DNA from 2 places in the Stenotrophomonas sp. Marseille-Q5258 genome. Region 1 is predicted to be linked to the other one. Evidence: riboswitches for the same ligand, from Rfam matches in the RefSeq annotation. Region 1 holds a riboswitch; the other holds the start of a gene.

Region 1 (5,360 bases):
TGTCCAACTGGGTGTCGGGCGTGGCGATCCGGCCGCCGGAGGTCAACCTGCTGGCGCCGCTTGTGCTGAGGCACTCACTGACCCGTGGGATGGAACAGCTGCCAGCGGACAATCGCCTGGTCGTCGTATTGGGAGATGGAACCAACATTGGCTGTAGCGGCGAGGCCGAGGTATTCGATGCGGAGTTTCGGCGTTCCGATACCACGATCCGCCTGATGGCACACGGCAATCACGACAGTTACCTGATGGGCACCGTGAACTCGTATGGGCCCCGCCCAGAGGATACCCGCCCGCTTGATCACATGAGCAGGGCGCCGCTGCCGGTGGACGAAACCTGGTACACCGCGACGCCGTCTCCTGTGGTCACCGGCACCAGTATGGCCAACCGCAACTGGGCCGACGGCTGCTATCAGCCTGTCCGGAACGGGGGGCAACCCGGCACCCCGATGAACAAGGTGCGCTGGATGGCACGCTATGCAGCGAGCCTTGAGGCGCAGGGGTTGGTCCAGACACCGGGCGGCACGGCAAAGCACGGGGGACTGCGATTCACGGGTAGCGCCGTGCCTGGGACACCGCTGGCTGCACTGAACTATCGCTCCGAAGGCATCTGGTACCGCCCGAAGCAGTCCACGACGCCTGGACACTCGGACTACGCCCGCAGCTGGAACTCGTACATGGTGCAGGCCGTCGACCTGGATGCGCGACACACGCTGGTGCTGATCGATACGTCCGTGTGCCAGAACGCCCGCGGCGGTCCCTCGTATGTGCTCAGCAATGCCGGACAGAATGCCTGTCTCGGCTGGGAGCAGTACGCAACGCTGACAAGGATGCTGGATGGCATGGCGGATGAGAGGAGCCTGATTGTCGGCGGTCATTTCCCGCTCAACGATCTCAAGGGAGATCGCAGGAAACTCATCGCGCTGTTCAACAAGGTGCGCCCCGCAGGGTGGACCTACGTCTCGGGGCACACCCACCACGCAATCACCAGCAGGAAATACGGCAACGGTGTGGATGTGAACATCGGCTCCACAACCGACTGGCCGATGGAAAGCCACGTCCTGGCCTTCGCCGCTGATGCGCCTACGGTGGTGGACACGAAGTCGCTGGTGATCGGGACCACCATTGCCCAGCCGATGACGTATCGGGCAGGAACGCAGATGGGCGGAAAGTACTCCGAGCTGTGCCGCCATCTCCCCGTGGCCAGGGCCCTCGCCGACGCCTCCCCGGAAACAGCGGGCACGCTGTGGGTGTCCCCCTCACTGACGACGACACAGTGCGACGCCATCCAGGCCGACTGGGCGAAGCACGCCCAGGTTTTGATGGACGACCAGGAGCGGATCTCCAAGCGCTTCGACGACGAGCCGCGATACCGGGACTTCGTGCTGTCGGTTGCGGCAAGCGCCAGCCTGCACGAGCACAGGTCCTTCAGCCTCGGCAACTACCTCCCCTGAGCGCTCCCTGCAGCGCCCGGTGCCTGCCGGGCGCTGCATCCGCGCCCCACGTCAGTCGTCGATGGCGTCGATCACGCCGGTGCCGTGGCGGACGCCCACGGTGAAGATCGGCCCTGGTCCGATTCGCGGCTCCGGTCTCACGCATTGGCGGAATCGGCGTCCAGCGGCACGCCCACCGCGCACAGCCACATTGACGCCGCCACGCGCGGGGCGGCACCCGACGCGCCGCTCATTGCAGCCGCGCCGGCTCTGCCTCGCCAGCGGTCCCCGCCCGCCCCATCTTCCATCGTCGTCATGACACGCTGCTCCTTGTGTCGGGTCGTGCGGGACGGACCCGGTCAGCTTTCCATCGAAATGCCGTCGATCACGCCTGCGTCGTCGAAATGGACCGACAGCACGTACTGGGTGACGTCGCCCGGCAGGGTGAAATCGATGTACTCCATTTCATCTTCCCCCCATGCCGAGGCGAACTGGAGCAGGCCGATGATGCTGGCGGTATCCGGTTCGGTCTGGCCAAGGTATTGGCGCCAGTAGCTGGCCGGCAGTTCCTCGCGATGATGGCTGGCGAACAGGTCGACCCCGTCCTCTGCGGCCTCGGTACCGATGGCCTGTTTTATCGCGGCCAGGGCATCGGCCTGCCGCTGCGTTGCAATGTCGGTCATGTGCGTTCCTTGTTCATGCGGGCGTGCGGTCAACTGGCCTGCGACATGCAGCCCCAGCCGTCGACCTTGCCACTGTAGGACACCGCCTCGCTGACCAGCAGGCCTTCAAAGCCGGCGATGTTCTGGTAGGTCGGGATCATCAGCGGATGCACCACCACCTGCCACGGGAAGTCCTCGTTCTCTTCATAGGCGGAGAACGACACCTTCTGCTCGTTGCGCAGCAGGTGCACCGCAAACGCGATGGCGACGTCTTCGGTCGGGAAGATCAACGCGAAGTCCACTTCGCGGGGAATGGTCAGGTCGTCGCCGTCCTGCAGCATGTTCCACAGCACATCGCCGTTTTCGTCTTCCGGGTACAACGCAACATCGCGGGTCATGGCAATCCAGGGTGGGTGGTCTGCAGGGATTGTCGGCCAGGATCGCGTGGGCGACCAGTGGGTCTGCTCAGGGCGCCTGCAGCCACGCCAGCTTGCGTGCGCGCGGCTGGCGCTTGAGCGCCCATTCGGCCTTCGAGGCTGCCGCGCGGTCGGGGTAGGCGCGCATGGCCAGCACTTTCACCGGCGGATTGGCGCGGGTGTAGCGGGCCCCCTTGCCGGCCAGGTGGGCCTGGAAGCGAGCCGCCACGTCGGTGCTGATGCCCGCGTAGAAGCTGCCGTTGCGGCATTCGAGCAGGTACAGATACCAGCAGGCGGACGCGGTGGGCGGTTCAGCGGACATACCGGGATTATCCCCCGGACCGGTGCCGCTGGCTGCTAGAATCCGCCCCGGATGCAGGAGAGAGGCGCCGCGCTGGCGCCCGCCGAAGGCGCAGGCTCCCATAATCGCTCAGGCCGGTGGCCCGATACGCCACCAACCATGCATCCGACACGCCGATCTGGAGAGAGGTCTTCAATGACCCGCCGAAGGGGCACGTGGCCTGGCCACCGAACTCTCAGGCAAAAGGACAGCGGGAGCGGCAACGGTATCCCCCTCTCACGACAGTGCACCGCGCTGGCGTGCGTCGTGCGTGGTTCCGTCCCCGTTTGTCGTGTCCGGAGCCCCCCATGCTGCTCTCCCTGATCTACCTCATCGCCATCTCCGCCGAAGCCATGACCGGCGCACTGTCTGCCGGGCGGCGGCGCATGGACCTGTTCGGCGTGGTCATCATTGCCTGCGTCACTGCGCTCGGTGGCGGCTCGCTGCGCGACATCGTGCTGGGCCACTACCCGCTGGGCTGGGTGAAGCACCCGGAGTACCTCGGCTTCACCATCTGCGCGGCGCTGATCGCCACCTGGGTGGCGCGCTGGATGCACCACTTCCGCCGTACCTTCCTGGTGCTGGACGGGCTGGGCCTGATTGCGTTCACCCTGATCGGCTGCGCGGTGGCGCGCGAAGGTGGGCATACCGCGCCGATCGTGCTGATCGCCGGCATGTTGACCGGTGCATTCGGTGGCGTGCTGCGTGACGTGCTGTGCAACGAAGTGCCGCTGATCTTCCAGAAGGAACTGTATGCGGTGATCACCCTGATGACCGGCGCGGCCTGGCTGGTGCTGCTGGAACTGGGGATGTCGCTCAATGCAGCCACGCTGTGGTGCCTCGGCGGCGGTTTCCTGTTCCGCCTGCTGGCGATCCACTTCAAATGGGAAATGCCCAAGTTCGTGTACCGCGACGAGGTGCATTGAGCCGCTGACGCACACATGACCAAGGTCATGTGAGCGCAGGGGGCCGCGCGCGTTACCATAGCGGCCCCGTCCTCGCCGACGGCATCCAGCCACGCTGCGGCATTCGACTGCGGCCCCGCCAGACATCCCCACTTCGTCCCGCCTGCCCCCACGGGCCGGTATCTCATGGACGCGCCAACCGCTGGTCGGCGCGCAGGATGCCCCATGTCTGCCCCGCTGCCCCCGTCGTCGCGTACCCGCCGTCTGTTCAAACCGCTGTTGCTGCTGGCCGTGCTGGCCGTCGCCGCGATCGCCTGGCGTGTGTTCGCGCCGGCACCGGCGGACAAGGCCGCCCCTGCCGCCGCTGCCACCCCGGTCCGCGTGGCCACGGTAGCGCGCGAGGACCTGGTGGTGCGGTTGAAAGCGCTCGGCACGGTGACCCCGCTGCACACCGTGAGCCTGCGCAGTCGCGTCGAGGGTGAACTGCTGCGGCTGGCGTTCCGCGAGGGCCAGCACGTCAACGCGGGCGATCTGATCGCCGAGATCGACCCGCGCCCCTACCAGGTGCAGTTGGCGCGTGCATTGGGCACCCAGCAGCAGAACCTGGCCGAGCTGGACAACGCCCAGACCCAGCTCAGACGCTTTGTCGAACTGCAGAGCAAACACTTCGTCTCGGCGCAGGAACTGAGCGACCAGCAGAGCCGAGTGCGCCAGCTGCAGGGCCGTCGTCAGACCGACCAGGCCGCCGTGGACGAAGCACGTCTGCAACTGCAGTACACCCGCATCACCGCGCCGGTGGCCGGGCGCATGGGGCTGCGCAACGTGGATGTGGGCAACCTGGTGCGCAGCGGCGACACCGAGCCGCTGGCCACCATCACCCAGACCATGCCGATCAGCGTGCTGTTCACCGTGCCCGAGCCGGACCTGCCGGCAGTGGTCGCCGCGGTGCGCACCACCCCCCAGCTCACGGTGGAAGCGTGGGACCGCGAAGAACGCCAGGCGCTCGGTGACGGGGTGCTGTCCAGCCTGGACAACCGCATCGACACCGCCACCGGCACGCTGAAGCTGCGCGCGCAGTTCGCCAATGCCGACGAAACCCTGTTCCCCAACCAGTTCGTCAACATCCGCCTGCAGGTCAGCAGCAGCGACGCGGTGGTGATCCCCAATGCGGCCGTGCAGTTCGGCAGCAAGAGCACCTATGTGTATGTGATTGCCGCCGATGACACCTCGCACCTGCGCAACGTGGTGCTCGGCCCCGCCGACGGCGAGCGCGTCTCGGTCCGCGAGGGGCTCAGGGCCGGCGAGCGGGTGGTGGTCGAAGGCATCGACGGTCTGCGCGAAGGCGCCAAGGTGGAGGTGGTCGCGCAGGACCCGGCACGGACCGGCGCATGAACCTGTCGCGTCCCTTCATCGAGCGCCCGGTAGCCACCACGCTGCTGATGGTGGCGCTGCTGCTGTCCGGGATCATGGCCTACCGGCTGCTGCCGGTGGCCGCACTGCCACAGGTGGACTACCCGATCATCCAGGTGACCACGCTGTACCCGGGCGCAAGTCCGGGGGTGACCACCCGCGCGGTCACCGCCCCGCTGGAACGCCAGCTCGGGCAG
Region 2 (5,360 bases), on a different contig from region 1:
CAAGGCCGGTTTTTTTCGGGGGGTCTGTCTGCCGGTTACACCTGACAGCGGCGCCGTTCCGGGGTACCGCAGACGGTGGGACATTCGTCGGCAAGGGCATCGCCGCCCGGCGCCCGCCCATGCGCCGCTGCGCGGGGAACCGTCCAGCGCGCGCGTTGTGTCTGCCGTTGCTCAGGCCTGCGCGGATGCCTTCAGACTGGCGGCGAAGTCCACCTTGTACTGGTCGAAATCCTTGCCGTCGGCCTTGGCCTCGGCATGGGCGGCATCCTTCAACGCGTCCGAGTACACCAGCCGCACAGGGGTGCCTTGGCGCTCGTGCAGTTCAGCCGCCTGCATGATCAGCGCCAGTACGCGCGCCGCGCTGGCGGTCTGCCCGGCGATGCGGCCATCCATGCCCAGCACCCACTCGCCATCACGGCGCACGATCCCGGCCAGCAGCGTGCGCTGCTGGTCACGCAGTTCGGCATGCGGCTCGACCGGGGAGGCCTGGGCCTGCTCGCGGTTGGCGGCCTGGGTTTCGCGGCGCCGGCGGATGTCGCGGCGCAGTTTGGAGGTGGTCGACATCGGGGGACTTCCGGACTGCGTGAAAGTGCACAGGATACCGTACCGGCCGCAAGCGGCCCCCAGGGCATGCCCTGGCCGGTATTGGGGGGGCAGCCAGCCGCGGGGCGAGGTTGCCCTGCGCCGCCGCGGCGTGCCGCAGGCGTCAGCCCGGCGGCAGCAGGGCCTCGTCGCGGCGCTCGCAGTGCCGCTCCCAGTACCAGAATGTGGCACCGATGGCGAAGAAGCCCGCATAGCCCAATGCCAGATGCAGCGGATTGCCGCTGAGCAGGGGCGACACCACGCCGGCGACGACGGTGTTGATCATCAGCTGGATGAACATCTGCATCGACGAGGCCAGGCCGCGCTGCTGCGGATACATGTCCAGCACCGCCAGCGCCAGAATGGGGAAGATCAGCGCCATGCCGACGCCACCGAGGAAGATCGGCAGCACTGCCCACGGCAGCGCGATCTGCGGCACCGACAGCACGTAGCCCAGGTTGAGCAGCGCCGACAGCGCGCACAGGCCGAAGCCGATCGCGATCTGCCGCTGCGCCACCACCCGGCCGGCCATGCGCCCGGACAGGAACGACCCCATCGTCATGCCGCCGATGGTGGGAATGAACAGCCAGGCGAACCCGCCCTCGCCCAGCTTCAGGTGGTGCATCACAAACACCGGCGCCGAGGCGATGTAGAGAAAGATGCCGGAGAAGTTGAACGCACCCGCCGCCGCCAGCCGCAGCAACCGCGGGTGCGAGCCCATGCGCGCATAGCTGCGCAGCAGGGCGCGCATCGACAGCGGCGTGCGCGCCTGTACCGGATGGGTTTCGGGCAGCCACTTGCCGGTGGCCAGCAGCAGCACCACCGCGAACACCACCAGGAACCAGAAGATCAGCGGCCAGTCGCCGCCGCCGAGCAGGATCCAGCCGCCGATGATCGGCGCGATCGCCGGGGCCACACCGAAGATCATCGACACCTGGCTCATCAGGCGCTGCGCATCGGCACCGTGGTACAGGTCGCGGATCACCGCGCGGCCCACGATCACGCCGACGCCGGCGGTCACACCCTGCAGGGCGCGGAACACCAGCAGCGTGGGCATGTCGCGCGACAGCGCGCAGCCGACCGACGCGGCGATGAACAGCACCAGCCCGCCGATGATCACCCGCCTGCGACCGAACGCATCCGACAGCGGGCCGTGCGCCAGGCTCATCAGGCCGTAGAAAAGCAGGTACACGCTGATGGTCTGCTGCACGGCGACCTGGTCCACCTGCATGCGTTCACCCAGCAGCAGGAAGGCCGGGAAGATGGTATCGATCGAGAACGGACCGAACATCGCCAGGCCTGCGAGCAGCAGGGCCAGGCGGCGGGTCGAGGGCGAGGCGGGCGTCATGCGGTCTTCCGTCTGGGCCATGCGCAAACGCACGGCGGGCGCCAGCCCGGAACGGGCGGCGCCAGATGAATACGAGGATCCGGTGATGATAGGCCTTTGTGTGGCCGGGCACCATCGCCACGGCCCTGATCGGGCGCCCATACCACCCCGTATTCATGTGGCGTAGGGACGCAGCGGATCAGGCCGCTGGGCTATAATCGCCTGGCTACATGGTGGGAGAAGCGGACGGTCGTTTTGGGCCAGCCGCTGCCGAAGGCGCAACGCCCGTAATCGCTCAGGCCCGATACCACCCGCACCACAACTCTGGAGAGACCGGCGAGTGCCGGCGCCGAAGGGGCACGGAGCACGCAGATGCGCGCTTTTAAACTCTCAGGCAAAAGGACAGAGGGGCACCCAGGAAGACCGCAGGGTCCGGTGGCTCGCGCCTGTTCGCGCCACGGCCCGGCCGCCTTCCGAACGTGCGTGCCCACTCTCCGAGATGCCAGCCATGTCCAACAACACCCCTTCCCTGCGCGAGCTTGAACACAGCCACGCGTTCGTCGAACGCCACATTGGCCCGAACGACGCCGAGATCGCGCAGATGCTCGACGTGGTCGGCCACGCGTCGCTGGATGCGCTGACCGATGCGATCGTCCCGGCCGGGATCAAGTCGCCGGCACCGCTGGCCCTGCCCGATTCGCTGACCGAAGTGCAGGCACTGGCCAAGATCCGCGCCATCGCCGACAAGAACCAGGTGTTCCGCACCTTCATCGGCCAGGGCTACTACGGCACGCTGACTCCGAACGTGATCCTGCGCAACGTGCTGGAAAATCCGGCGTGGTACACCGCCTACACCCCGTACCAGGCCGAAATCTCGCAGGGCCGCATGGAAGCGCTGATCAACTTCCAGACGCTGTGCGCCGACCTGACCGGCATGGAAATCGCCAACGCCTCGCTGCTCGACGAAGCCACCGCCGCGGCTGAAGCGATGACGCTGGCCAAGCGCTCGGCCAAGTCGAAGTCCGACACCTTCTTCGTGCACGACGCCGTGCACCCGCAGACGCTGGAGCTGCTGCGCACGCGCGCCGAACCGCTCGGCATCGTGCTGCGCGTGGGCACTCCGGCCGAGGCGCTGGAGGCGGAGGCCTACGGCGTGCTGCTGCAGTACCCGGATACCTTCGGCCATATCGGCGACCACAAGGCGCTGGCCGATGCCGTGCACGCCCGTGGCGGCCTGGTGGCGGTGGCCACCGACCTGCTCGCCCTGACCCTGATCGCCGCCCCCGGCGAATGGGGCGCGGACATCGTGGTCGGCAACTCGCAGCGCTTCGGCGTGCCGTTCGGTTTTGGTGGCCCGCATGCCGCCTTCATGGCCTGCCGCGATGCGTACAAGCGCTCGATGCCGGGCCGCCTGATCGGTGTGTCGGTCGATGCGCAGGGCAATGCCGCCTACCGCCTGACCCTGCAGACCCGCGAGCAGCACATCCGTCGCGAGAAGGCCACTTCGAACATCTGTACCGCGCAGGTGCTGCTGGCCGTGATGGCCTCGATGTATGCCGTGTACCACGGCCCGGACGGCCTGACCCGCATCGCCCGCCGCACGCATCGGCTGGCCAGCATCCTGGCGGCCGCGCTGCGCGGCGCCGGCGTCAACGTCGGCGAGCACTTCTTCGATACGCTGCACATCAAGGACATCGACGCCGGGGCGATCCACGCCAAGGCGGCCGCCGCACGCATCAACCTGCGCGCGATCGACAGCGAAGCGGTCGGCATCAGCCTGGATGAAACCGCCACCCGTGCCGACATCGTCGCGCTCGGCCAACTGTTCGGTGTGAACGTCGATGTGGACGCGCTCGACGCCACCACCGCCGACGCGCTGCCGGCCGGCCTGGTGCGCACCAGCGCCTTCCTGACCCACCCGGTGTTCAACACCCACCACAGCGAACACGAACTGCTGCGCTACCTGCGTTCGCTGGCGGACAAGGACCTGGCGATGGATCGCACCATGATCCCGCTGGGCAGCTGCACCATGAAGCTCAACGCCACCGCCGAGATGATCCCGGTGACCTGGCCGGAGTTCGCCAACATCCATCCGCTGGCCCCGGCCGACCAGGCCACCGGCTACAAGGAACTCATCGACGGCCTGGAAGCGATGCTGGTGGAGTGCACCGGCTACGACGCCGTCAGCCTGCAGCCGAACTCCGGCGCGCAGGGCGAGTACGCCGGCCTGCTGGCGATCCGCGCCTACCACCGCTCGCGCGGCGACGACCACCGCGACGTGTGCCTGATCCCCGATTCGGCGCACGGCACCAACCCGGCCTCGGCGCAGATGTGCGGCATGAAGGTCGTGGTGACCAAGACCGATGCCAACGGCAACGTCGACGTCGAGGACATCCGCGTCAACGCCGAGAAGTACAGCGACCGCCTGGCCGCGCTGATGATCACCTACCCGTCCACGCATGGCGTGTTCGAGGAGGAAGTGGTCGAGATCTGCGAGATCATCCACAAGCACGGCGGCCAGGTGTACACCGACGGTGCCAACATGAACGCCCTGGTGGGCGTGGCCAAGCCCGGCAAGTGGGGCTCGGACGTGTCGCACCTGAATCTGCACAAGACCTTCTGCATTCCGCACGGCGGCGGCGGCCCGGGCGTGGGCCCGTGCGCGGTCAAATCGCACCTGGCGCCGTTCCTGCCCAAGGTGCTGGGCGGCGAAGGCGATGTGGGCATGGTCAGCGCGGCCAGCTTCGGCAGCGCCTCGATCCTGCCGATCAGCTGGATGTACATCACCCTGATGGGCACCGCCGGCCTGCGCAAGGCGACCCAGGTCGCGCTGCTCAACGCCAATTACATCGCCAAGCGTCTGGCCCCGCACTTCAAGACCCTGTACACCGGCCGCAACGGGCTGGTGGCGCATGAGTGCATCCTGGACGTGCGTCCGCTGGAGAAGACCTCCGGCATCGCCGCCGAGGACGTGGCCAAGCGCCTGATCGACTTCGGCTTCCACGCCCCGACCCTGAGCTTCCCGGTCGCCGGCACGCTGATGGTGGAGCCGACCGAAAGCGAATCGCTGCACGAACTGGATCGCTTCATCAACGCGATGATCCAGATCCGTGAAGAAATCGCCGCGATCGAAGACGGCCGCCTGGACCGCGAGGACAACCCGCTCAAGAATGCGCCGCACACCGCCACGGCGGTCTCGGCCAGCGAGTGGGCCCATGCCTACCCGCGCGAGCTGGCGGCCTTCCCGCTGGCCAGCCTGCGCCAGCAGAAGTACTGGCCGCCGGTGGCACGCGTGGATAACGTCTACGGCGACAAGAACGTGATGTGCGCCTGCATCCCGGTCGATGCCTACAAGGAAGACGAGGGCGTGGAGGTCTGAACCTCCCTGCCCTGACGCAATGAAAAACGGCCCGCGCAAGCGGGCCGTTTTTTGTTGGGAGATGCCTCGTGG

The links. A riboswitch is a leader RNA that binds a small molecule or an ion and turns the genes downstream of it on or off. The one in region 1 is predicted to bind glycine.
Region 2: it holds a riboswitch for glycine, as region 1 does, so the genes downstream of both, gcvP (aminomethyl-transferring glycine dehydrogenase) here and OC534_RS01435 (trimeric intracellular cation channel family protein) in region 1, are expected to answer to the same signal.

Annotation. Positions count from the first base shown of each region.
Region 1 covers NZ_CAMPPN010000002.1:38,280-43,639, forward strand. Annotated here, with positions in the region: gene OC534_RS01415 (hypothetical protein) at 1-1,451, shown strand, start outside; gene OC534_RS01420 (DUF2004 domain-containing protein) at 1,790-2,113, opposite strand; gene OC534_RS01425 (ribonuclease E inhibitor RraB) at 2,143-2,490, opposite strand; gene OC534_RS01430 (GIY-YIG nuclease family protein) at 2,558-2,830, opposite strand; glycine riboswitch at 2,875-2,957, shown strand; glycine riboswitch at 2,978-3,068, shown strand; gene OC534_RS01435 (trimeric intracellular cation channel family protein) at 3,157-3,774, shown strand; gene OC534_RS01440 (MdtA/MuxA family multidrug efflux RND transporter periplasmic adaptor subunit) at 3,979-5,145, shown strand; gene OC534_RS01445 (MdtB/MuxB family multidrug efflux RND transporter permease subunit) at 5,142-5,360, shown strand, end outside.
Region 2 covers NZ_CAMPPN010000020.1:67,292-72,651, reverse strand. Annotated here, with positions in the region: gene OC534_RS14305 (hypothetical protein) at 172-564, opposite strand; gene OC534_RS14300 (multidrug effflux MFS transporter) at 707-1,930, opposite strand; glycine riboswitch at 2,224-2,325, shown strand; gene gcvP (aminomethyl-transferring glycine dehydrogenase) at 2,409-5,288, shown strand.